Regions from separate parts of the Paenibacillus sp. Y301 genome, predicted to be linked through region 3. Evidence: riboswitches for the same ligand, from Rfam matches in the RefSeq annotation. Region 3 holds a riboswitch; each other region holds the start of a gene.

Region 1 (4,215 bases), on a different contig from region 3:
ATTGGGAAGATCAAATGCCTTATGTACGGTTGGCGTACGCAGGTCCCCATCCATCAGTAACACAGACCTACCGGTCTCTGCCATCGATATAGCTAGGTTCATGGCCAATGTCGACTTCCCTTCCTCTGGAAGAGAGCTTGTGACTAATAACGACCGAATTTCTCCACCTACTCGGGTATAGCGAATATTGGATCGAATAGTTCGAAAAATAGATGCATTAGCTGATTTCGGTTGTTCCAGGCAATATAGCTTTGGCACTCTCTTCTTCATGTCTAATAACTCCTTCAACTGATTTAGCTTTCGTCCGTACCCGCCGTTTACGTAACTTCAATTTACCCACCGTACCTAGAAGAGGAAGTTGCAGATCAAGCTGAATGTCTTTGGCGCTGTTCACGGTCTTATCCATCAATTCCTTTAAAATAGAAATGGCGATCCCGGCAATCAGCGCTAGTCCAAATGCGACCACCAAATTGAATAGTGGCTTAGGCGATATAGCCTCGGTAGGAACCTTCGCCCGGTCGAGAAGTACAACATTCTCTACCCCCATAATGGATTGTATATTCCCGTTGAATGCCTCCCCGAAACCATTCGCGATATCCGTTGCCTGTTGTGCGTTCGAGTCCGTCACAATAACGGTTGTTAACAGTGACTCACTATTGGTTCTTGTCTTGACATGTTCGAGCAGTTTTTCCGGTGTCATCTTTAATTCGAGCCTTCTAACGACTTCTTCCGCTATCCTACTGCTTCGGATGATCTCCCCGTAAGTTGTTACCAGCTTTTGTCCTGCCATGATGTCATTAATTGCTTTCTCTTGCCTGTCCCCCTGAATAAGAATAGACGCTGTTGCCTCGTATTTCGGTTTCAACACATAATAGCTGACGAAACTGGCGAGTCCCATCGCAGTAATACACAACACAATGATAAACAGCAACCTACGTTTCACTAGTTTCAAAATGCTCCCTAGTTCGAACTCCATCGATTATTTCTCCTAACTAGTTAATGTATTTCTATCCTCTATAAAAATATGATTGTATATTCATATTCTCTTTCTCCCAACATATGTCCAAAGCATGATGAAAAATTTAAATTTTTCGGATTATACTAGTGAAAGGATAACTCTATCTCCCTTTTACCATGTTAGTAATCCAGATAAAAAAAAAGACCGAGAACCCATATTTCTGGTTCTCGGTCTCTTTCTTATCTTAATCTCTAAAACATTCTATTTAATTACATACAATTTAATTTGTTGAAACCCGAATGAACTTACGCTTTTCTGGCTTCCAGGAATAAATATATCAATTCGATTACCCTTGATAGCAGAACCTGCGTCGGTTGCTGTAGCAATAAAGGCATCGTTAGGAAGATTACTATGATTATGTCCAGTAACTAATACTTTCGTTCCCATAGGAATAACATTAGGATCTACTGCAATCGTACCTAGTTTAAGAGGATTTCCGAAATAATCAACGGCTCCCCATTTCCCATTTTCACTTGCAGCAGCTGAGTATGCTGTAGCTTTGACCTGAACTGTTTTACTATAGCTAAAGGTTTTACCCCAAGCTTCTACTACTTTCTGATCTGAAGATACGACTAGGTTAGAATCTGCCGATTTCACAGGAGCAGCGGATGCTGTGTTCTGCACCGTTGGTATGTTTAATTTCATTCCAACATGGATATTGTTTGCTTTCACATTCGGATTGGCATTGATCAACTTATCAAGATTTACACCATATTGTTGAGATAGTTTGTAGAACGTATCTCCGTCTTTGGTGATATGTACAGCATCAGCATGAATCGGTGTATTTTGAACGACCAATGCGACACCCATCGCCGCTACTATCATTTTCATTTTTCTGAATTTCATTGTGTTATGTTCCTCCTTGTTTTTAATGCCTGCGAAGTTAGCTGTCGGATTCGGATTGGGAGTCAACCCTACGCACACGAACTTGTGCGATTCACCCCAAGGTGCGAAGAACGGTTACCCGTTGTTCTTGTACACGCCTATTACATCCCCCACACTTTCTCTTTGAAAGTTTTGGCTCAACAAATATATCACAATTTTGTAACCAGAAAATATGTAATAATTGACAACAGTACTTTAACAACAGAGAATCGCGACTTTTTCGCACAAAAAAACAGACGTAATAATGACTAATATGTCACTTTTACGCCTGCTTAATTACACTTTAATTCATGAGTTTAGTTCAAGTCTACTTTACAATACTTTACTAAGAAATTCCTTGGTACGTATGTTCTTAGGATTACCAAATACCTCTTCAGGTGAACCCTGCTCCGAAATGCGACCTTCGTCTATGAATAGAATCCGATCCCCAACTTCACGTGCGAATCCCATTTCATGGGTCACAATGACCATCGTCATGCCTTCGAAGGCAAGTTTCTTCATAACTTCGAGAACCTCGCCTACCATTTCAGGATCTAGTGCCGAAGTTGGCTCATCAAACAACATGACGTGAGGTTGCATCGCCAGTGCGCGTGCAATCGCTATACGCTGTTTCTGTCCACCTGATAGTTGATTAGGGTATACATCCTTTTTGTCCGACAAGCCGACGGTTTGCAAAAGGTTCTCAGAAATGAGATCAGCTTCAGCTGCAGACTGCTTTTTAACCGTAAGTGGGGCTATCGTAATATTTTGGCCCACGGTTTTATGTGGAAAAAGGTTAAAGTTCTGGAACACCATTCCCATTTTTTCACGCGTTGCATTGATATCATGATTCGGAGCCGTAATAGACTCCCCTTCGAACAGAATCTCACCAGATGTCGGTTGCTCAAGTAGATTTAGACAACGAAGTAAGGTACTTTTACCAGAACCAGAAGGACCAATGACAACGACGACTTCACCTTTATTGACGAACAAATCGATCCCCTTGAGAATGTCTACTTTTCCATATGATTTATGAAGATCTTTAACGGTTATCACTAGCACTCAACTTCCTTTCAACGCGATTCAGAATCTTAGATAAAGTAAATGTCAGTACAAAATAAATGGCCGCAGCAATAATGAATGGGCTAAGACCTTGATACGTTATGTTCTTAACTACACCTGCTTGGTACATAATATCTACCATCCCAATAACCGAGATGATCGATGATTCTTTAATAATGGTAATGAATTCGTTACCGATCGCTGGAAGAACAGCTTTAAATGCTTGAGGCAAAATAATATGACGCATCGCCGTTCCACGTCGCATTCCAAGTGACCGAGCAGCTTCCATCTGTCCTCGATCCACACCTTGAATCCCTGCTCTAAATATCTCAGCTAGATAAGCAGAACTATTGATGGATAATGTGATAATACCGGACTGTAGCGGTGAAAAGTTAATCCCTAACGTTAAAGCTAGTCCGTAATGGATGATCATGAGCTGCACAAGCATAGGAGTACCACGCAATATCTCTACATATGCTGTTCCTAACCACTTCACAATTCGAATATTTGTCATCCGTAATAAAGAAATGAATAATCCAATAATGAAACCAAATAATACTCCTAGTGCGGATAATAAGAGGGTATATCCGATCCCTTTTGCATAGTAGCTACGATATTCCCAAGCCGTAGTAAAAATATTTCCTGAATCCTCTTTCAGATCCGCGTTACCTGCTGCTAATAGACTTGCTTCTTTAACCATTTCATCAATAGCACCTTCACTCTTCATGCGAGCAAGCGATTCATTAACGGCATTCAGAAGCTCAACATTCCCCTTCTTAATACCAATGGCTGCTTGGGACTCAGAATTATCTGGGACAGCTTCGGATAGAACCATCTCTGAGTCAAGATAACCTTGAGCTACCGTGTCTTCTACAATAACAGCATTAACACGTTTCGTCTGAAGCTGTAATATGATATCTGGGATTTTATCCAAAGAAGTCAGTTGTGCACCTGGAATGCTTTGGCCAATTCCTTCTTGAATGGAACCCTTTTGGACACTAATTTTCTCGTTCTCAAAATCCTTCATGGTTGGATATTTATCTTTATCTTCTGCTCTAACGATCATAACCTGTTGCGCTTTATAATAGTTATCAGAGAAATCGATGCTTCTACGACGTTCTTCTGTTGGTGTCATTCCTGAGATAACAAAGTCTACTCTACCGCTCTGTAGCGCAGATAGTAGGCTATCAAATGCCATATCCTCAATAACTAACTCGGCTCCCATATCTTCTGCAATCCGTTTAGCTATAGATATATCGAAACCAACAATT
Region 2 (4,215 bases), on a different contig from region 3:
TGAACAGCAATGCTAAGGCTACCGTAATCCTTGCTTCCTGGTGAGGCTGCCATGCGTATAGCAACTTCTTTTTGAATCATGACAACAATATGCTCAAGTGGGAGTTTACCTTCCAGAAGTTTCATCAAGATAGGTGTCGTAACGTAATAGGGTAGATTAGCTACTACGCTGACCTTAGATACATCTTTAAAGTTCCGCTCAAACAAATCAGGCAAGTCTACTTCGAGTACATCCGCTTGTTCTACCTGAACATGTTCATAAGGCTCCAACACTTCTTCTAATATTGGAATAAGACGTCTGTCAATCTCCACTGCTGTTACCGTACCTGCTGTTTGTGCCAACCTCTCAGTAAGTGCACCGATCCCTGGGCCAATCTCTAGAGCCCCTTTTGTGGGATCCAACTCAGCTGCATCCACAATTTTGTCTAAAATATTCTGATCAATCAGAAAGTTCTGACCTAGACTCTTCTTAAAAGAAAAACCATGACGTCTGATGATATCCTTCGTTCGCCTTGGTGTAGCAATATTGTCTAACTCATTCATATTCTTAACCTCCCTCTTCAATTTGGGCGAGGGCACTCACGAATTCATCACGCGTAATTTGAAATATAGCGAGACGCTTCAGGAACTGCTTGCCGTTACAATACCCAATTCCAAGAATGTTACCCATAGCCATTCTACGAGCAGCTGCATCAGGGTGCACCATCAGACCTGCTTGTACAAGGTCCTCCAGGTCTATCAGGCTCTCCACCCCTTCATAGGACGTATGAACCCGTGCTAATGCATGACGGATCGCTTCTGGCGATGCATTCTCTACACCAATATCACCTTTACGCGTGGCATCAACCTCGGGAATGAACGCATGCTTACATCCCTGCACACGAGATGCAATAATTTTGCGAATCCGCTCACCGGCGTGATCAGGATCGGTAAATATAATAACACCTCTACGTTCTTGTGCTAGGGCAATACGCCGTATCGTACGTGCATTAATTGCTGAACCGCCTGTTTCGATTGTGTCCGCTTCTACAGCCCTCTTAATGGCCGTAGTATCATCGCGACCTTCCACGACAATGATTTCTTTAATCATGATGATTCTTCCCTTCAAAATCCAGTATAACAACAAAAAGAAGAGGAGTTATCCTCTTCTTTAACATGACATCCATATGACCCTAATAGTATAGCATTATAACACCATTGTAAAACGTGTTTAGTTCAATTCCGGCTTGATCGGTCCAATCACATATACCGTTTTTCCGGACTTTCTTCCGAAATTACGTGCATTCTGTAAGGAATCATAATACACGTCAATTTTGTTCCCTTTTATAGCGCCGCCTGTATCTTCTGCACGACGGAAGCCAATACCTTCAATATACACCCACCACCCAATAGGGATAACTTTAGGGTCAACCGCAATGGTGCGCCCTTCTGTAACGCGTGTACCCGAAGCTGTCTTCGTACCTATTCCTGGTTCTTCAGAAGAATAGGCAGTCATAGAAACATTCTTAAGGACTTTCTTATATGTGAAATCGACTCCAGCCTTACTAGTCTTGTTATTCTGACTCACCTTTGTAACAGGGCTCTTCTTGCTGGTTTCTTTCTTAACTACTTTTGGGGATGCTATTACGACTGGCTTAGGTGCTTCTACCTTTGTACCTACAGCAATAACCTTATCTTGCCTGGTACTCCGCACTTCTTTACCAACTACCTTCATCGAGACAAACTGACCATCTTGAAATATCTTCTCGACATGATGGACAATGGCACCTGGCTGTCCATTTTGAACCACCTTAACATTTCCTTTTAGAATCGTAGGGTCTGAAGTCTTGATCACCTGAAAGGGGACTTCCTCTACGCGATCTACAATCTGTTTGTTAATCCGGACAACCTTGATATCCAATTGATTGGTAACTTTAGTTGTCAGTGCAGGAAATACCTTATCCGATTCGTTGAGAGAAACACCCATTTCCCGAATAGCCTCTTTCACCGAACCCTGCGTTGTAAGTATGGGATGGGATTTACCATCAACGGTAACATTAATTTTACTTGCCCGTTGAATTTGAACCTTATCCCCATCTTTAATTGTACCGTTCAATGCCATGGACACCTTATCTTTGGGTCCTAGTATGATGGCTTCTTCCTCAAGCATTTCTCGCAACAACGTATGATTTGTCTCAATGGCTTTAACCTGACCGTCTACCGACACATATACTTGTTTACGCGTTTGAATGCTGATTAATAAAAGAGCCATCAGGGTAATTGCAATTAAAACAATAGCTACAACAGAAATATTACGTACATATTCATGCTTCCAACGCGTTGCGTAAGTCATGCTGGATGATGATGAATCATGGGTTTCTTCATTCAAAATGCCCACTTTCCGATCCTCCTTCATAGCCTCGCCGTCTATGTAACCATATATGTAATCTGCGATTGACGTGACTATTTTAAATTTTTACAGGATACTTAACCACAAGTGTATCCTGCATCCTGTACCAGTCTGCTCGTGATGATTGTCACCCCCTGTTAAACAAGAGTATGATGACAATATTGTCTTTATTCAAAAATAAAAGAAGCCATAAGAAAGAGTTAGAGGAACTCTTTCGTGGCTTCCCGATCATGAATAGACGGAATTTGCATACACGAGGTTGCCTCTCTTCATAACGCTTACGAGGTTAGCTGTCGGGTTTGGACGAAAGAGAGCCGCCCGATCTTAGGTCTACCGCTCATGGCGGATGCCCTTGAATTCACCCCAAAGATCCAATAAAAGAAATCAAATACGTCATCCACCTGATATTTCATCAGTTTTTCTGCTCGTATTGGTTCCCCCGTTCTCCACACAATTGGAGATTTAGCGAGACTGGTTCAGGAAAATAATAAGCAATCAAAAAACGATCTACTCTTATCACTGAAAAGATAATATCGTGTTTTCATGCAAGTTGTAAAGCACTAATCAACCACAAAAATACGAATAAATAGTTAAAATATTGTAATATTATCGCTTTATATCATCATAAAACAAGTATTAGTCGCTTATTCTTCCTCTTTTGCTACATTTCCTCTCGTTTTTAACAAATCCCAAATAGTGACAGTGCATTTTGGGTAGTTATTTGGGCTAATTCTTCAATGTCAACCCCTTTAATCTGAGCAGCCGCTTCTGCCACTAACCTAACATGAGCAGACTCATTTCTCTTCCCACGATAAGGATGGGGAGTAAGATATGGGGAGTCTGTTTCGATCAATAATCGATCCATTGGAACCTGGGCTAATACCTCTTTTGGTTGCTTCGCATTTTTAAATGTGATGGGCCCACCAAATGATAAATGAAATCCCATATCAAGACACATTTTTGCCGTTTCCCAACTGCCTGAGTAGGAGTGCATCACCCCACCAACCTCGTGTGCTTTTTCCTCTCGTAAAATTCTTACCACATCTTCATGTGCATCTCTATTATGAATGACAATAGGCATGTTAATCTCACGAGCAAGTCCAATTTGCTGGCGTAGTACTTGTTGTTGAATATCTTTAGGTGAGGTATCCCAATAATAATCAAGTCCAATTTCACCAATGGCTACAACTTTCTCATGTTTACACAGGGACGCGATCCATTCCAGATCCCCTTCTTTCATCGTAATGGCATCTTGTGGATGCCATCCTACAGCAGCATAGATAAAATCATATTTCTCAGCTAGTGCCATTGTCGTCGGGATTGTCTCCCGATTAAAGCCAACATTTATCATTTTACCTACGCCATTTTTAACTGCACGTGCAATAACCTCTTCGCGGTCCTCGTCGAATTGCGGTGCGTCAAGATGAGTATGTGTGTCGAACAACATCATGGTATAACCCCCTCTTAATCTGGACAAACGCAAGCCTTTTATCAATAATCTTCAAAAATATGGGCAATAGAAGGAGAAAATAGCGATAAAGCCGCCTTCAACTTCTGTTCAGGATAATATAGGTGACATTTACCGCGATGTAGACCACTAATAGATCTTACAATTTCTGACACTTCAGAAATTTCTTTTAATTTTTCTTGTCGATCCAACAATAAAATATGTTTCTGACTCACTCCATCACTAGGATGAAATATATCGTAGGGAAGATCACTTGGGAAATCAATAACAAAGTCATAATTCGGATCTAAACCTGCTTGTATAAATGCCTGTCGAATCTCTTGAATCATGTCATTATTATCCGAATCTAATTCTACATA
Region 3 (4,215 bases):
GCAGCCGTCGTGACAGTAGAGAAGAGTGTGGATTGTGCAATACCGAATCGAACCTCTTTTCCTTCCATACTTCCTTGAGAAGATTCAATACCTAACGTATTGATTACCGGGTTCCCAGCTTTCTCTGACGTATAACTAAGCGTAAGGAATATTAAGAATAGAATCATCATGCTTGAGAATATGACCCATCCTTGCTTCTTGTTTTTCGCAAATAGCCCAAACGTATAAGGTAGTGCAGCAGCAAGCATCCACATACTTAATATTTCAATAACATTGGTTAATGGACTTGGGTTCTCAAATGGATGTGCCGAGTTGGCCCCAAAGAATCCACCACCATTCGTTCCGAGATGTTTAATGGATTCCAATGAAGCGATAGGACCCATCGTTATCTGTTGTTCCACACCTTCAAACGTTGTTACTGCAGCCGTTGGATCGAACGTTTGGGGTACTTTTAAACCGACTAATACGATCGTAACGATAAATGCTAGAGGTAAGAAGATACGAATAATGGCTTTGGTGAAATCTTGAAAAAAGTTACCTAATCCTTCACCACGTCGAGTAATTCCGCGAATAAAGGCAATCGCAATCGATAAGCCTGACGCTGCCGAAGTAAACATCATCATCGTAACAAACGCCATTTGTGTTAAATACGTCACACCACTCTCGCCGCTATAATGCTGCAGATTGGTATTTGTCATAAAACTGATGATCGTATTAAAGGCGAGGGAAGCCTCCATATTCTCGTTCCCACTCGGATTCCCTGGTAGTGATCCTTGAAGACGTAGGAGTACGTAACTAATTACTAGTAATACCGCATTCGTCGCAATAAAACTTAGTACATACTTCTTCCAGTTCATACTATTACGATTTCTTAATCCGATCAGTTTGTAGATCACATTTTCCGTTGAACCAAAAATCTTATCCGTTCGGTTGGGTTCATTGGAGAATACATGAAACATATAGGTACCCAGTGGCTTCACCAGCAACAGTAGTACGACAATCACAATTCCTATTTGCAGTAAGTCCATACTTTATATCCTCCTTATAGGGATGAATTCTTAATTGGTATGTTAACTAGAATCTCTCTGGATTGATTAATGCATAGATCAGGTAAATGAAGATGACTAAGGTCAATGCAAGTATAACGATCATTGTTCCCCGCCCCCTCTATCTACCAACGTTCCGCACCAATGCGTGAACAATAACAATAATCCAAATCCAACTACTAACGTGATGATCATATAGACATCCATCATTATGGGAATGCCCCTCTCATGTAGATTTTTTGATGATTCATCTTCATGCTATTTATCGAGTAGAAATCCAACGTCCCCATTCTTCGTATAGATGACATGGTTTGCACCCATCCCTCTGTAAACTCCACGTGGGCTAGAATATCGAGTGATAATGTAAATCTCATGTGTCGTCCATGGGCGACAGATCTGGAGATAGCGACAACTTAAGTTAAGACTACTTTCAAAAATATAGATTCTACCTACCGCTACCTGCGGGACAATCCACTTTCTAGTCATACTTGTATCAATACGAACCACATGTTTTGCACCCATTTTTAGATAATCCAGTTCTTCCGTACGGCTATTCGTCAGTACCGCAAATGACTTTTTACTATAAATTAATTGGTTTACAAATTTCCGCCCGTCCTCATTAGGAGCGATAACCAAGGTGACTCCATCTTCCATTAATCAGGTCCTCCTATACGTTTAAAGACAACAAAAAAGAAGCTCAGCGAAAAAGTAGCTTTCCCAGAGCTTCTTTAGGATTCCATGACAAAATAAAGTCATGAACCAGCCAGAAGGCGGTTTGCTGCCTCTCCCTGCACGCTTACGAAGTTAGCTGTCGGATTCGGGCGAGAGAGTCGCCCTATTCTCGGCATGTCGATACATAACCGAAAAATTCACCCCATGGAAATATCCGGCGTTTACGCAGCAGACATCTCCGATTGGTTCCCCCGTTTCTGAATTACACAGAATTCAGCGTTCAAGACAATGGATCAAATTACTTTTATATAACGGATTATCGTTTCCTACCACACTTGATTGACAATCCATCACATTTAAAAATCACAGAGTAACATACGTACCCTATGATCGGTAGTTGCGATCACAAGCTTCATCATTCCTCTCTCAGACTTAAGCTTACGAGGTTAGCTGTCGGATTCGAGCGGTGAGAGTCGCTCTACCTAGTAAAGACATGAAATGCCTTGACCAGGATTCACCCCTGTAGCATCTAATTTCGACTCTCACACCGAAAAAAGTTGACTACATTTGGTTCCCCCGCTTCCCACGATAGAGTGGAAATTCAGCGAAATTATGAATTGAAAATAATAACAATTTATATTTCGTTATGAATCATACACCCGCTCCAAATGAGTGTAAAGGTGACTTGAACCCCACCTAGAAGGAAATAAGAAGCATCTAGGTTGATGGTAACGATTACAAAAATAACAATCAACTCCTTGCTCATTCATGCTCTCTATATCTCAATATTACGCAATTATTGTAATTACTTATTCTCAAAAACGAACAAAGCCATCCAAATGGATGACTTTGTAAATATATTTATATGTCTTTATTGATATATCCTTTAATGAATATCGATTTAAACGCCTAATTCACCGTAATTGAACCGACAGAGGACGTTAGTGACAACAGTGGACCGCCGCCATTGATGTCGCTTTTCCCTTTAGAAACTCCTGTGATGCTACCCACCTCAGTCTTCGTCTCCAGACTACATTGAAGGGATTCAGCCAGGTTCGCAACAATGGCACCTACTTCTGTCTTCACTTTGAGACTACTATCTTCTTTCATTTGATCAATACCCAGTTGAAGACTACCCGTTTCGGATACTATACTAGATTTCCCTTCAATGTGAGCTCCTTCGATACTTACTGAACCCACGTTATTATGAACATCATATACACCTCTCAGGTTACTTAAATTAATCTCACCAACTTCACTGAAGATGTCATAATTTTTAACCCGATCTGGTATCTCTATCACATAATCAATACTGAAGTTTGAGAATCCATACTCTTTCTTTGCCCACTTCCACATATTAAGCTTCTCATTCCCCTTAGGATGTGTAACGACCTCTAACTGATCTCCATTTACAACGACAGCAATTTCCGCGTGATCCATGATCTCTTGATATTTATCATCACGGGATGATTTGTCTAGAGACCAAATTGTAGCAGTCACGTTAATCTTATCACCAGAAGTTCCTTTCACCACAATGTTACCTACCTCATGGTCCACCTGAAGTGCCGATACTGAATTATCCACCTCTTGTGTGTATGAAATCTCTTGGTGAATGCCATTCCTCTTCAACTCATCACTCAAATCTAAGGCTGTATCTTGTACTTTATCCCTAATCCCTTCTACTGCTTCACCAATTCCGCTCTGAATCGTTTCGGTATTATTCGTACAGCCAGACAACAAACCTACGAATACGAATGCTGCAATCAGCATTGGCTTATAATGGATCCCCATATTAAATAATCGCTCCTTCATTTGATAGTCCTGCATTTCAGTCTCACGATGTTACGTTGTCATTATTATACAATATTAGGTAATTAATAACACCGGTCTGTGGACTAGTAAATTACTGGACTAGAGGCGGGGAAAGAGTGTTTAATATTAGTCAGAAAAGGGTTGTTCATTTATCCAATTGCTGTAGTCTCCAAACTCCTTATAGGGACATTATAAAAAGACATAAATAAAACGCGATCTCCGCACAACCGGAAAACCGCGCCCCGTAAGCCTTCTCAAAAATGCTGGTGAAGGGAATTGAACCCCCGGCCTACGCGTTACGAGTGCGTTGCTCTACCCCTGAGCTACACCAGCCTAAGAACCTAACTTGCCTTTACACAATGATTATTGTACCGCTAATTCACATTATATGCTCTGGTAGATAGATCCTACTTTAACTTATCCTGAACAGACTGTAATTTCTGTGCACTAGAAGAAAATTTATCACGACGATCATCCAATTTCACCGAAGTTGAGACCCGCTCTGCTCCCGCTAGGAATGGAGATTCATGTAATGTAGCTATAGCTTTCCATACTAATTCAAGAGGCCCCTCAATAATTGTACTCATGGATGTTAGTTCATACGTTATACCTTGCTGTTCCTTTAGAACCCGTTGCATATCCGCAACGTAAGCACTTAGGCTTGTCGTCTGCGTTCCAATCGGAA
Region 4 (4,215 bases), on a different contig from region 3:
ACACGCAAATCGTGGCAAACCTATTTCAATCAATATGTCTATGGCAAGCAAATGACAGACTTCGCCATAGATGACATCACCGTACAGAAAAAGGAGAGTAGTTCAGGAACCATATACGATTCAAATGTGACCGTTAGTCGACAAGATGGTAATTATCCTAATATCCCCATCCTTTTTACATTTGCAGATGGTCATACCCTCAAGAAAGTATGGAAGGGAAATGGAGATATCGCTCAATTTAAGCTCCAATACAAGTCGCCCCTATCCTGGGCCATGATTGATCCTCAATATACACTTGTGTTAGAGAACAAATATATCAACAACTATTTAAAGGCGGATCTCGACGTCAAGAAGGTATCCCGCTGGAATATTAGTGTCACCAAGTTAGTGGAAACACTGCTTGGAAGTCTATCCTGGTGAGGTGAGAGACGGTGAGGAGCAATATCGCCCATGGTTGGAAAGGTCTAAAAAATCAATTCTACGTCGTCATCATTCTATTTCTGTACCACTTGCTATTCGGATACTTTCTATACCGTTTGGTGAATTCGGCGGTAGTACCGCTACTTCAACGCTATCCTGATCCACCCCCCAATGAATTAAGTCAGATCTTATTCTATGTCGAAGGACAGATGGGCCTTGCCCATAGCCACACGGTTCATAACTATCTCTGGATTCTGTTAGGAATGCTACTATTACGAATGGTTCTTACTCCTTTTATTCATTCTGGTATATTTTACGGTCTCCACCAAGAACGTAAGGGAGAAATGGGTGCTTTCTTCTTTCAAGGCATGAAGCGTCATTGGAAACCTGTCATGTTATTCTATTGGATTGAAACAGTATTAGTTCTCATTCCTGCCTATTGGTTAGTACCGAAACTGTATTCCATGGCTATGACCGGACTTATGTCCCCTGGTATATTAACTGAAGCTATCCCCTGGTTAGTTGGGTGGTACATATACGGCTATATCATCCACCAGATTGTATTGTACATGCAATTTGGCTCAACTGGAGATGTCTCTATCTTCTCATCTATATGGATATGTTTACGACATGTCCTGGCCGTGATTGGAATCTCTCTTCTCCTGGGAGGACTAAATCTACTTCTCTTTTGCTTATTCACTGGCTTTTCTCTTTTTTGGACGGGAATACTCGCGCTCATTCTGCAACAAACATATCCAGTAATATCTTGTCTATTTAAAATGTGGAACATCACCTCACAGTATAATTTGTGGGCAACCAAGCTTATAAAAAAATAAATATATATTTGCATATTATATCTTTAGCCCCCTGATACAAGAAGAAACCCACCTTTTTTGGATGAAAAAGGTGGGTTTCTTCTTGTCCTATTGTGTGGTTTAGGTTTGCCAAAGTGTAAAACCTCTGTTAAACTCATTTAGTAACAACTTTGTAATCTTTATTACGACCTCTGAAATTTATCATCGTAGTTTGTCACTTTCAGGTGCACGAAACAGCCAAATTCCTAAGCACCAGGAAACGGGGGAACCATTTTATGGGTGAATTGATCTCGAAACAGAGGGATCATAGGAGACCTTCTACCGAACCCTTAAGCTAACCTCGTAGGCATTGGAAGGGGAACAATGATTTGAAGAAGAATGTAGTCGCTACAGCCTTGAGCGTGGCTCTTGCATTGACGATAGGAACGGGTAGCGTATTTGCCGATTCAAAGATGGACTCCGTGATTGACAATACGATTGGAGTTACATATAAAACGGGTGGAACAACCGCAAATGGATTTGATTGTTCTGGCTTTACTCGTTATGTATTCTTAAAATTAGGCGTGACTTTGCCACGTCAGTCTGTTTCTCAGTACCACACAGGTACCGCTGTATCGAAAAGCCAAATGAGACCTGGCGACCTGGTGTTCTTTAACACTTCAGGAAAAGGTGTATCTCACGTCGGGATATTTGTAGGTAGTGGAAAATTTGCACATGCCTCTTCTTCACATGGGGTAATTGTTAGTTCACTTTCAGAAAGCTACTATTCTAAACGTTATGTTGGCGCAAAAAGAGTAATGAGTACTTCTAAATATCAAGCTGCAGCTTATAACTAAATATAATGTGATAAATTATTAGGACCCTTAGATGAGCTGAAGTCTCTCTAAGGGTTTCTTATATACTAAGACGTACGAAGTCAGAAAAAGTTGACGATTAACCAAAATGTTTTTTTATAGTTAAGAGTCAGTTTAATTTCCAACACATAATCCCCGCCCACTAAATACCATAATTAAACAATTAAGGACACGTATTCTAGTAATCTACCTTTATTTTGTAAAATGTTAGATAAATTCCATCAAAGTTTACAGAAACAATTGCCAAACTCCCATTCCTTTGTTACAATAAATCCAGTAAGTTTTTAGTAACAACTTTGTAATAAGTTTTGTAATCATTTAATGTTAATTATATCTGCCGAATTCCCAATTATGGGAAGTGGGGGAACCAGTCTTGGGTGAATTGATCTTGCAGCAGAGGGATCATAGGGAACCTTCAACCGAATCCTTAAGCTAACCTCGCAGGCACCGGAAGGAGTTAACTTTTTTGAAGAAGAAATTAACAACTACAGTATTAGGATTAACATTATTATTTTCAATTGGAACTGGTAGCGCTTTCGCGGATTCTACACTAGATGAGGCTATCAAACCAACAATTGGTTCTGCATATAAGGGCGGCGGAGTTAACACTAATGGATTCGACTGTTCTGGATTCACATTGTACATATTCAATAAACTAGGTATTGATTTACCTCACCAATCCGGATCTCAATTCAGTATGGGAACTGCCGTTAGTCGTAGCGATTTAAGAGAAGGCGATTTAGTTTTCTTTAATACAAGTGGCAAAGGTGTTTCACACGTTGGAATCTATGTTGGTAATGGTAAGTTTGCACATGCCTCTTCATCCAATGGTGTTATCATTAACTCACTCAGTGAATCCTATTATGTCAACCGCTATGTTGGTGCCAAAAGAATTATGAGTAATACTACGTATGAGTCTGTTGCTACAGACAAATAGTTTTTCTACAACCCGACCTGTGGATGAGATCCTTAATCTCAACTACAGGTTTTTTTATTTGTCACATTTGTACCTAACTCTCAACTGACTAAACTACTAACATGTCATCATATATTTATTCATATACTTATGATAAGTTGCCCATACTCTTCATTAACCACCCTGCTGATAAGTAAACAGTTATTACGTACAGCATTGTACATATTTATTATGAACTCCTTCATTTCATTCAAAGAAAGGAACAATCAATATGACTAACTCACCATTTATCATAACTTCTATGACCACTGAACATGCTCGTGCTATATCTGAATGGGTTTACCCACCTCCCTACAGTATTTATGGATGGATGCCCTGGAATCAGATGGAGGAGCTTCATATTGAGTTTGGAGATCCAATGCTTCGGAAGGAGCAATATGCCTCTATCATCAACTTGAATGGAGAGTTATGTGGTTTCACTCAATTCTTCCCACTAGAAGGGGTGACAAGGCTTGGTATTGGCTTACATCCTAAATTATGTGGACAGGGAATGGGAAACTTGGTTGTTCAATCTATTGTGCATGAGGCGCAACGACGGAAACCTCAAGATGAAATTGACTTAGAAGTTTTAACTTGGAATATACGTGCTATTAAGGCATACCAAAAGGCAGGGTTTGAAATTACAGACACATATGAACGCATGACTCCAGATGGGAGCAAACCATTTTATTGCATGGTTTATAGTAATACCTGCGATAACCATGATAAATAGCACATATTCTACTGATTATCGCAACAAATATTGGAATTTAATTCTCTTTTTTGACACAAATGCTTCCAGTTCCGCTATAATATAATCATCAGCTTAATAGCTTACATAGAAAGGACGAAAAAGATGCAAAAGTATATCATGAGCGGTTTCTTTTTTACTGCCTGTGTTGTAGCCATTGTACTTATGTTTACACTTCCTGGTAAAGAGCAAGTAGCAGAGGAAGCGAAACCTAGCATGCCTGAAGTTGTATTAGATGCTACTGTAGCCGAGTCTACTATTAAAGCAAATTGCATAAGTTGCCACGGGGATCAACTGCAAGGTGGGGTAGGTCCAAACTTACAGAAGATTGGTAGCACCATGTCAGCTGAAGAGACATATGCTCTTGTAAGTAAAGGGAAAGGCATGATGCCTTCTTTTAAAGGAAAACTAGAAAATGAA

Evidence for each region. A riboswitch is a leader RNA that binds a small molecule or an ion and turns the genes downstream of it on or off. The one in region 3 is predicted to bind cyclic di-AMP.
Region 1: linked by a shared signal. The riboswitch ahead of AC1D69_RS16345 (3D domain-containing protein) and the one ahead of AC1D69_RS09345 (hypothetical protein) in region 3 are both predicted to bind cyclic di-AMP.
Region 2: linked by a shared signal. The riboswitch ahead of AC1D69_RS22875 (resuscitation-promoting factor) and the one ahead of AC1D69_RS09345 (hypothetical protein) in region 3 are both predicted to bind cyclic di-AMP.
Region 4: linked by a shared signal. The riboswitch ahead of AC1D69_RS24045 (C40 family peptidase) and the one ahead of AC1D69_RS09345 (hypothetical protein) in region 3 are both predicted to bind cyclic di-AMP.

Annotation. Positions count from the first base shown of each region.
Region 1 covers NZ_JCAIUL010000009.1:84,996-89,210, forward strand. Annotated here, with positions in the region: gene AC1D69_RS16335 (CpsD/CapB family tyrosine-protein kinase) at 1-270, opposite strand, end outside; gene AC1D69_RS16340 (YveK family protein) at 218-976, opposite strand; gene AC1D69_RS16345 (3D domain-containing protein) at 1,220-1,864, opposite strand; cyclic di-AMP (ydaO/yuaA leader) riboswitch at 1,876-2,051, opposite strand; gene AC1D69_RS16350 (amino acid ABC transporter ATP-binding protein) at 2,216-2,938, opposite strand; gene AC1D69_RS16355 (ABC transporter substrate-binding protein/permease) at 2,925-4,215, opposite strand, start outside.
Region 2 covers NZ_JCAIUL010000020.1:46,125-50,339, forward strand. Annotated here, with positions in the region: gene rsmA (16S rRNA (adenine(1518)-N(6)/adenine(1519)-N(6))-dimethyltransferase RsmA) at 1-542, opposite strand, end outside; gene rnmV (ribonuclease M5) at 547-1,089, opposite strand; gene AC1D69_RS22875 (resuscitation-promoting factor) at 1,210-2,376, opposite strand; cyclic di-AMP (ydaO/yuaA leader) riboswitch at 2,649-2,866, opposite strand; gene AC1D69_RS22880 (TatD family hydrolase) at 3,068-3,838, opposite strand; gene AC1D69_RS22885 (HD domain-containing protein) at 3,880-4,215, opposite strand, start outside.
Region 3 covers NZ_JCAIUL010000004.1:186,383-190,597, reverse strand. Annotated here, with positions in the region: gene kdpA (potassium-transporting ATPase subunit KdpA) at 1-1,028, opposite strand, end outside; gene kdpF (K(+)-transporting ATPase subunit F) at 1,075-1,152, opposite strand; gene AC1D69_RS09345 (hypothetical protein) at 1,305-1,700, opposite strand; cyclic di-AMP (ydaO/yuaA leader) riboswitch at 1,824-2,007, opposite strand; cyclic di-AMP (ydaO/yuaA leader) riboswitch at 2,139-2,335, opposite strand; gene AC1D69_RS09340 (hypothetical protein) at 2,628-3,545, opposite strand; tRNA gene AC1D69_RS09335 (tRNA-Thr) at 3,792-3,863, opposite strand; gene AC1D69_RS09330 (MTH1187 family thiamine-binding protein) at 3,938-4,215, opposite strand, start outside.
Region 4 covers NZ_JCAIUL010000024.1:15,967-20,181, reverse strand. Annotated here, with positions in the region: gene AC1D69_RS24060 (M1 family metallopeptidase) at 1-420, shown strand, start outside; gene AC1D69_RS24055 (hypothetical protein) at 432-1,256, shown strand; cyclic di-AMP (ydaO/yuaA leader) riboswitch at 1,461-1,599, shown strand; gene AC1D69_RS24050 (C40 family peptidase) at 1,604-2,071, shown strand; cyclic di-AMP (ydaO/yuaA leader) riboswitch at 2,415-2,551, shown strand; gene AC1D69_RS24045 (C40 family peptidase) at 2,556-3,026, shown strand; gene AC1D69_RS24040 (GNAT family N-acetyltransferase) at 3,277-3,777, shown strand; gene AC1D69_RS24035 (c-type cytochrome) at 3,901-4,215, shown strand, end outside.